One region of the Synechococcus sp. WH 8109 genome, then DNA from elsewhere that is predicted to be linked to it. Evidence: predicted binding sites of a transcription regulator. Region 1 holds the regulator's gene; each other region holds the start of a gene.
What was found. Region 1 encodes NtcA, which controls nitrogen genes in cyanobacteria. Its sites were predicted from a motif close to GTANCNNNNGNTAC; they were not measured.
Positions count from the first base shown of each region.

Region 1 (2,161 bases):
TGGACAGGGCGAGAACCAACCGCCTGCGAGGCTTGACGAACTGCACACCACCGATGAGTCAATCCCCTGAACAACGCACTGATGGCCGTCGCCCGCAGCAGTTGCGACCGTTCTCGGTGAACTGGAATCCCATGGGGTTTGCCTTGAGCTCTCTTGTGGTTCACACCGGCCGAACCGCTGTTCTCTGCAGCGTTTGCTTGGAGGACAAGGTTCCCCGCTGGCGCAAGGGAGAAGGGTTCGGATGGCTCAGCGCCGAATACCGGTTGCTGCCAGGATCCACCCCACAGCGGCAATCACGGGAGCTGATGAAACTCTCGGGTCGCACCCAGGAAATTCAGCGGCTGATTGGCCGAAGCCTGCGCGCCGTGATCGACATGGAGCGCCTAGGGGAGCGCACCTTGCTGATCGACTGCGACGTGATCCAAGCGGACGCCGGCACCCGGACGGCCTCGATCACCGGGGCTTGGCTCGCCCTGGACCAGGCCTGCCGATCACTGGTGGACCAAGGAGTCCTGGAGCAATCGCCCCTGATCGATCAGGTGGCGGCGGTATCCGTGGGCTTGGTTGATGGCCAGGCCTTGCTGGATCTGGACTACAGCGAAGACAGCCGTGCCGAGGTGGACCTGAACGTTGTGCAGTCCGGCGATGGCCGTCTGCTAGAAATCCAGGGGACTGCGGAGGGTGCGCCCTTCAGTCGCAGCCAACTCAATGAGCTGCTGGATCTAGCAGAGCCGGGATTGACATCCCTGATGCAGGCGCAACGCCAGGCCTTCAACGAGCACAGCAGCGTTACGTAATAACCGCTACATGGCCGCCACCGCCGGCTCCGTAACTTCGCTTCAACAGGGGGTTGTCATGACCAGTAGCCGAGGTTTCAGCCGATACGCCCCGCAGATGGTGGCTCCAGCTCCCAGCGCAGAGCCCGCCAACCGTTCTCTGTTGGAGATCATCCGGGATCTCGATGGCGCCAGCAGTGAACTGGTGGATCGCAACAAGACCATCTTCTTCCCCGGAGATCCCGCAGAACGGGTGTATCTGATCCGCCGGGGAGCCGTTCGTCTATCCCGCGTCTACGAATCAGGAGAAGAGATCACCGTTGCCCTGCTCCGCGAGAACAGCCTCTTCGGGGTGCTGTCGCTGCTGACAGGTCAACGGTCCGACCGCTTCTATCACGCTGTGGCCTTCACCCGGGTCGAAATGGTGACGGCACCGGCGACCTCCGTAAAGGCCGCCATCGAAGCAGACACCAGCGTTGGCCTGCGATTGCTTCAGGGTCTCTCCAGCCGGATTCTGCAGACCGAGACGATGATTGAAACCCTCACCCATCGGGACATGTCATCCCGGCTGGTGAGCTTCCTGCTGGTGCTTTGCAGGGATTTCGGAGTAGCGGATGAGCTGGGCATCACCATCGACCTGCGCCTGTCCCATCAGGCCATCGCTGAAGCAATTGGCTCAACACGCGTCACAATTACGCGTCTGCTGGGAGACTTGCGTCAGTCCGGTCTGGTTCAGATTGACCGCAAGAAAATCACGGTTCTGGATCCGATCGCGCTGGCCAAGCGCTTCAGCTAGGCCTGCCATCGCACGACTTGTGCAGCCATGAGCGGCTGGGCACTGATCCTGGTTCTGTTGGTGCTCGGGGGTGTGCTGTCGACCCTGGGCGACCGCTTGGGCAGCCGTGTCGGCAAAGCGCGACTGAGTTTGTTCAGCATGCGCCCACGGCGCACCGCCGTTTTGATCACGGTGTTGACCGGCAGCCTGATCAGCGCACTCTCACTTGGCCTGATGCTTCTGGTGAGCCGGCAGTTGCGGGTGGGCCTGTTTGAACTGGATGCCCTGCAGGAGAAACTCCAGGACAGCCGTCAACAGCTGGAGGCAGCCGAGCGGGAACGGGACAAGACCCAAACGGAAACCAAACGGATCGTCATTGAGCTCGAGCAATCGCAGCAACGGGCCAACACCCTGCGCCTCGAACTGGCTCCTCTTCAGAAGGAGCTGGCCCAACTCGAAGCCGAACGTGAACGCCTCAGCCAGGACATCGCCTCACGCGATGCAGACATCCAGCGCACGGAAGCAGAACTCAACAGCGTTCGCAGCCGCATCCGTGCCGGTGAGCAGGAACTCAAAGAACTGGAACGCAATCTGGTCGCCTTGAGGCGTG
Region 1 covers NZ_CP006882.1:247,642-249,802, reverse strand. The annotation lists gene rph (ribonuclease PH) at 54-797, shown strand; gene ntcA (global nitrogen regulator NtcA) at 856-1,572, shown strand; gene Syncc8109_RS01205 (DUF3084 domain-containing protein) at 1,600-2,161, shown strand, end outside.

Region 2 (2,161 bases), 870 kb from region 1:
CCTGATCATTGGTTCGAAGTGTTGAGCCTACGCAGTCACGTCCCTTTGAGGGAGTGAGGGAAGATCGATTGCAATCTGTTCAAATCTTGCGTTGAGCGTGCTGGCTCAGCGCTGACGCACATTGGTTTCTCCAAGACCCTTGGCCAGGTGATCAAACGGTTGTATGGCCGTGGCGAGTTGATCGGATGCAGCACCGTCGGCCAGGAGCATCTCAGCGACAACTTCTCCCAGCAGAACAATGCTGCGGACTGTTGGACCGGTGGGAACGCCGAGACTCTTGTAGGTGTCGTCGAGACCGTTCAGCACACGCTCATTGAGGATAGTGGAGTCACCAGCCACCAGGGCATAGCTGGCATAACGGAGGAAATAATCCATATCCCGCAGGCAGGCGGCGAGCCGACGGGTGGTGTAGGCGTTACCGCCAGGCAGCAGCAGATCAGGCTCATCCCGGAACAGGCGTTGGCTGGCCTCACGCACAATCTCAGCCGAGGATCCGTTGATCAGCTCTACGGCCTGAATCCGCAGACTGGATTCATCCAAATATGCATTGATGCTGTCGATAGCCGAACGATCGAAATAACGACCCAGCTGGTCGTAGCGACCGATCAGACCGCTGATTGCATCCCGCATGTCCCTGAATCTCCAGAGGATCCCCAGCGGAAGCTAACACCGTTAAAGCGAGCAGATCCTTTGGCAGGCCTGCATTTCAGCCAAGTTGACAGAAACGGTTACGCAGTCGCCCTCTGGCTGTTGAAACGTACCTCTTGATACAAAATGGTGTCTTGTGGCTGTTTACGGTCACATCACTGCACAATTCAGTCGAGCAGTCCTTTCTTATGTCGAAATCCCCCCAGGACGTCCTGCGCCAGATCAAGGACGAAGGCATCGAACTGATCGACCTCAAATTCACCGATCTGCACGGCAAGTGGCAGCACCTCACGGTCTGCACCGATCTGCTGGAGGAAGAGTCCTTCACGGAGGGCCTTGCTTTTGACGGCTCTTCCATTCGCGGCTGGAAAGGCATCCAGGCCTCTGACATGGCCATGGTGCCGGACGCCAATACCGCCTGGGTTGATCCCTTCTATAGGCACAAAACCCTGAGCATGATTTGCTCGATTCAGGAGCCGCGCACCGGCCAGCCCTACGAGCGCTGCCCCCGCGCGCTGGCTCAGCGGGCACTGAATCACCTGGCCAGCACCGGCCTGGCAGACATGGCCTTCTTCGGTCCTGAGCCGGAGTTCTTCCTCTTCGACGACGTCCGCTACAACTCGGCCGAAGGCGGTTCCTTCTACAGCGTTGACACGATCGAGGCGGGCTGGAACACCGGACGGATCGAAGAAGGCGGCAATCTCGCCTACAAGATCCAGGTGAAGGAGGGCTACTTCCCTGTCGCTCCCAACGACACCGCTCAGGACATCCGCTCCGAGATGCTCCTGCTGATGGGACAGCTAGGGATTCCCACCGAGAAGCACCACCACGAGGTGGCCGGCGCGGGCCAGCACGAACTCGGCATGAAATTTGCTGAGCTGATCCAGGCCGCCGACAACGTGATGACCTACAAGTATGTAGTGCGCAACGTGGCCAAGAAGTACGGCAAGACGGCCACCTTCATGCCCAAGCCGGTCTTCAACGACAACGGCACCGGCATGCATGTGCACCAGAGCCTCTGGAAAGGCGGTCAGCCCCTGTTCTTCGGCGAAGGCACCTACGCCAACCTCTCGCAGACGGCCCGCTGGTACATCGGCGGCATCCTCAAGCACGCCCCCGCCTTCCTGGCCTTCACAAACCCCACCACCAACAGCTACAAGCGTCTGGTGCCCGGTTTCGAAGCCCCGGTGAACCTCGTCTACTCCGAGGGCAACCGCTCTGCCGCAGTGCGGATCCCACTCACCGGCCCGAGCCCGAAGGCCAAGCGCCTCGAGTTCCGTTCCGGCGATGCTCTCGCCAACCCCTATCTGGCCTTCAGCGCCATGATGATGGCCGGCCTGGACGGCATCAAGAACCAGATCGATCCCGGCGATGGCGAAGATCGCGACCTGTTCGAACTTCCGGCTGAAGAGCTCTCGAAGATAGCCACGGTCCCCGCATCCCTCAACGGTGCCCTGGAAGCGTTGAATGCCGACCGCGGCTTCCTCACCGCTGGCGGTGTGTTCAGCGACGA
Region 2 covers NZ_CP006882.1:1,116,455-1,118,615, forward strand. The annotation lists gene Syncc8109_RS06050 (alanine--glyoxylate aminotransferase family protein) at 1-9, opposite strand, end outside; gene Syncc8109_RS06055 (allophycocyanin subunit beta) at 106-630, opposite strand; gene glnA (type I glutamate--ammonia ligase) at 837-2,161, shown strand, end outside.
Region 2: glnA (type I glutamate--ammonia ligase) is a predicted target of NtcA. The motif match lies at 758-771, and genes of this name have one in related genera.

Region 3 (2,161 bases), 320 kb from region 1:
TGACCACGAAGACGCCGCACTGGTGGGAGAACTGGCGCGACAACGGGGCCTGACCCTCGAGCTCCTGAGGCCCGACCGGGGCGATCCGCTCCCAGATCCCAGGGCGTGTGCGAACAGCATCGCCCTTCTGCTCGGTGGTCCGATGAGCGTGAACGAACGCGACCAACCGGGCATGGCTTGGTTGCGGCAGGAACTGGACTGGCTTACGGCATGGCACCAGCAACGCCAACCGGTGCTGGGCATCTGCCTGGGGGCACAGCTCTTGGCTGTTGCTGCAGGGGGCAGCGTGCAACCCCTGCAGGTGGGAGCACCACCACAACAGCTAAAGGAACTGGGCCTCGGCGCAATCCACTGGGTCGCGGATCCGTGCGATGAGGTTCTGCTCAAAGAGCAATCAGGAAGCAGCTTGGTGCTGCATTGGCATGGCGATCGAATCCAACTGCCGGCTGATGCAACCCTGCTGGCTTCTTCGCTGCACTGTGCGGAACAGGTGTTTCGCATCGGAGCCCACGCCATTGGCCTGCAATGCCACCTCGAGGTCGACGGTGATGCGCTTGAGCGCTGGATCGCCAACGACCACGATTACGTGGTGAGTGCCCTTGGACCTGAAGGACCCGTTCGCCTGAGCCAGGACTGGCGCAGGCTGGGCGCCACGCTCCAGAAACAAGGCCGAGACTTCTTCAATGCTGCGCTCGATCAGCTGATTGAGATCAGCAAAGCCCGCTAATTCCTACGGACAAAAATAAACAAAACCAAAAACTTTTCTGAAGAGGTATCAGCCTGAACACCACTTTGCAATCCGCGGGAGCTTCAATATTTCCGTAGCAACAGCTACCGATCGTTCACTTCGCATCGCGCGAAGCGCAGTTCGCCTCAGGCCATGGAACGGGGACCTGAGCTTGCTTCGAGGACCATCTCAATGACCACCCTTCTCTACCGCGGTCATCAGTACCAGCAAAACAACGCCACTCAGGGCAAGCCCGGTGTGCAGCTGGTCTACCGCCGCAACGTGTACCAAGCCCGTCAAATCAGCATCCACCGCACTCCGGTGCAGCTCGTATACCGCGGGGTGGGCTACACGCGCTAGAGCAAATACTCAATCTGTAGCAACTCGAACATTCCACTTGCACGGATTGAGGCGTAATAGATCCAGCTTCAGCAACGACGTTGGATCTCATCACTACCCGCCTCGACCAAGGTCTCGTACAGGTGAATCCCTCCAGCGTGCATGGCGTGTTCTGGCTGCAAACGCACTTTCCAGCTCAAGACTGGGATGCCCTGCTGTCTGGACAAGCTGCCTTCGGCATGGATTGCATCGACGATCTGATCAGTGATGCACGCGAAGCTGGCTTGAATGTGGAGTGGGAAGCATCCGTCCCCAGCTGAATTCACTTGAATTCTAAAAATCCCTTCACACTCCCGTGTGCAGGGATTTTTTAATAGGACAGACGAAAGTGAATGCTCAAGCCACCAAGCGGTTGAGCATGGGCAATTCAGACAGTTCATCCCTCCACTGCTGGGCCCAAAGATCCTGACTGCGCTCGTACACCTCCATCAACTGCTCCACGGCGCGCTCGTGAAAATCAACGCGCAGATCCAACAACGGGAACGCAGCTTCGCCACTCACCTGCACAGCCGCTGAGGTGCAGAGGTTGGAACGGTGATCACCACCAGCCGCTTCCCCAGCTTGAAGAGCCATCATTAGGCGACGGCCCAGTTTCAAGCTGGGGTCGCTGGTGAGGAAGGCCTGCTGCATAGCCGCCAACACGGCCTCATCCGCTAAGCAATTGCCAGCAACAGAGAGGTCACGCTGATGGCGATGCCCTGCCCAAGAGCCGCAATCCTGGCCCGTCCAACAGGCCGTGCGACCGTCCAGGTCAATCAGGTGAAACTGACGCCGATCACGATGCTGATCATCGGCAAGAAGGCTGGCCAGAACGCTCTCAGCATCCGAACTCTGCTCCAGACGCTCCAGGCCACAAATCCCCAAGTACGGATTGGTGTGGGCCTGGGTGGCGACAGCACCAACCCCCGCGCGGATATGGGGGACGGTGGATCCAACGGCCATATGACAGGTGGCCACACCCACTCCAAAACGACCGTTGTTGGGATCACGGGCCAGGATTGAAAAGGTCACGGCAGCTGACGGTCAAGCCGCAGC
Region 3 covers NZ_CP006882.1:2,040,719-2,042,879, forward strand. The annotation lists gene Syncc8109_RS10980 (type 1 glutamine amidotransferase) at 1-727, shown strand, start outside; gene Syncc8109_RS11965 (DUF4278 domain-containing protein) at 920-1,087, shown strand; gene Syncc8109_RS10985 (hypothetical protein) at 1,168-1,386, shown strand; gene Syncc8109_RS10990 (DUF1028 domain-containing protein) at 1,463-2,137, opposite strand; gene Syncc8109_RS10995 (Zn-dependent hydrolase) at 2,134-2,161, opposite strand, start outside.
Region 3: Syncc8109_RS11965 (DUF4278 domain-containing protein) is a predicted target of NtcA. The motif match lies at 822-835, and genes of this name have one in related genera.

Region 4 (2,161 bases), 310 kb from region 1:
GAATGCGCTCCACCATCTGCGCCGCCGGCAGCACCTGGTCCAGCGTCCACTGGTTGCGGTTGCCCACATCCATGTATTCGATCAAACGCAGCTCCATCCCCTGCTGCCGCGCCAAAGCGGCCAAAGGCAACAGCTGATCGTCATTGATCCCCCGTTGGATCACGGCATTGAGTTTGAGCTCACCGCGTGAGGGGTCAAAGCCAGCGGCGCAGGCCGCCGCAATGCCGTCCTGCACCTGGCGCACCAGGCGTTCACCAGCCACGGCACCACCCTGGAGACCAGCCATGCGCGCCGCTGCTTCCCCTTCCGCCGCATCCAGGCTGATGGTGATGCGATCCAGCCCTGCGGCACGCAACGCCCGCGCCATCGGTTCCGACAACAGCACCCCGTTGCTGGTGAGCGCCACGGCCTGCAAACCAGCCATCGGATCCGAACGATCCCGCCGGGCCTGCGCCACCGCCTCCAGCAAAGGCAACAAACGCCGACTCAACAACGGCTCTCCACCGGTGAGCCGCAACGTCTGTACTCCCAGGCGCGTGGCCACACGAATCACGCGAATCTGCTGCTCAAGGGTGAGCAGGCCAGGGGGCTCCTCCACATCCGGACAGCAGTACGGACAGGCGAGATTGCAGCGGGCCGTGAGCGACAACCGCAGCACCCCGATGGGCCGGTTGAGGCGGTCCGCAAGCGGCAGCGACGTGCTCATCCCTCCAACGCTGCCAGATCTGCGGGGCAATTGGCATTCACCAACGCCTCTGCAGGCAAGCGCACCGCCTGATGGGGAACGCAGGTCAACCAATCCATCCAGCGCAACTCTCCGCGTTGCAGTTGCTGATCAAGGCAGGAGCGGAAGGGAGAACCGGAGGGGATAACCGCCAGCAACGGCTGCAGCCGTTGCCCGTCATGGGCCACCGCTGCTTGCTCCGGGGCACGATTCCAGGCTGCGATCAGCTGCTGGACAACGGCCGTGCGCAAACGCGGCATGTCCACCGGCAGCACCAACAAGGCCTCCCCAGGCTGAGACGGCAACAGCCTGGCCAGCGCCTGCAGGGGGCCATTCCAGGGAGGGGACTCCAGCACCACGGAACATCCGGGCCGGTGGGCCAGCAGCTCTGCGTGCACGGGATGACGACTCAACACCTGCACCGGATGACCCAGCGGCAACAGCTGGTCAACCAGGGCCGTGAGCCAGACACCACCGCAGGGGTGCGGCAAGAGGGCCTTGTCACGCCCCATGCGACGGCTGCTTCCGCCACTGAGCACACAAACCCGCAAGCCTTGATTCACATCGTCGACCAACAATCTGCACCAGCAAAGTCCAACAACCCACAAAAGTTGCAACCGCTACCAAACCGCTGCGGCACAAGATCACCTGATCCGATCAATCAGCCCCATTGATGTTTGCCCGGAAACACAAAAACACAAATCGGTAACCAATCTGACCAAACAAGGGGTCGGCGAATTGATTAACTGCGCGGGTTAAACGGATTCTCTTTTCGACCGTTTTGCCATCCCCGGGCACCTTTCCTTTTGAAGCCCGAGGTTCCTTCTCTTTTCCTCAATGCTTGGCGACCTTTGGTCGTTCCAGGGCAGGTACCGAACCCTTCACCTGACCTGGATCGCCTTCTTCCTGACCTTCGTGGTCTGGTTCAACCTGGCCCCTCTGGCCACCACCGTGAAAGCGGACCTGGGTCTGACCGTTGGTCAGATCCGCACCGTGGCCATCTGCAACGTGGCCCTCACCATTCCGGCGCGCGTGCTGATCGGCATGCTCCTGGACAAATTCGGACCCCGGATCACCTACTCCTCGATCCTGGTGTTCTCGGCGATTCCCTGCCTGCTGTTTGCGTCCGCTCAGGACTTCAACCAGCTGGTGGTGGCCCGTCTGCTGCTCTCCATCGTTGGCGCCGGCTTCGTGATCGGCATCCGCATGGTGGCCGAGTGGTTCCCGCCCAAGGAAATCGGCCTGGCTGAAGGCATCTATGGCGGCTGGGGCAACTTCGGCTCCGCCTTCTCCGCCCTGACCATGGTGGCCCTCGCTGGCTTCCTCTCCTTCTCCGGCGGCTTCGAACTGCCCACTGGCGCTGTTCTGAACTGGCGCGGTGCGATCGCTCTGACCGGCATCGTCTCCGCCGTCTACGGCTGCTTCTACTTCTTCAAC
Region 4 covers NZ_CP006882.1:2,053,674-2,055,834, forward strand. The annotation lists gene moaA (GTP 3',8-cyclase MoaA) at 1-706, opposite strand, end outside; gene Syncc8109_RS11040 (molybdenum cofactor guanylyltransferase) at 703-1,236, opposite strand; gene Syncc8109_RS11045 (NarK family nitrate/nitrite MFS transporter) at 1,562-2,161, shown strand, end outside.
Region 4: Syncc8109_RS11040 (molybdenum cofactor guanylyltransferase) is a predicted target of NtcA. The motif match lies at 1,335-1,348, and genes of this name have one in related genera.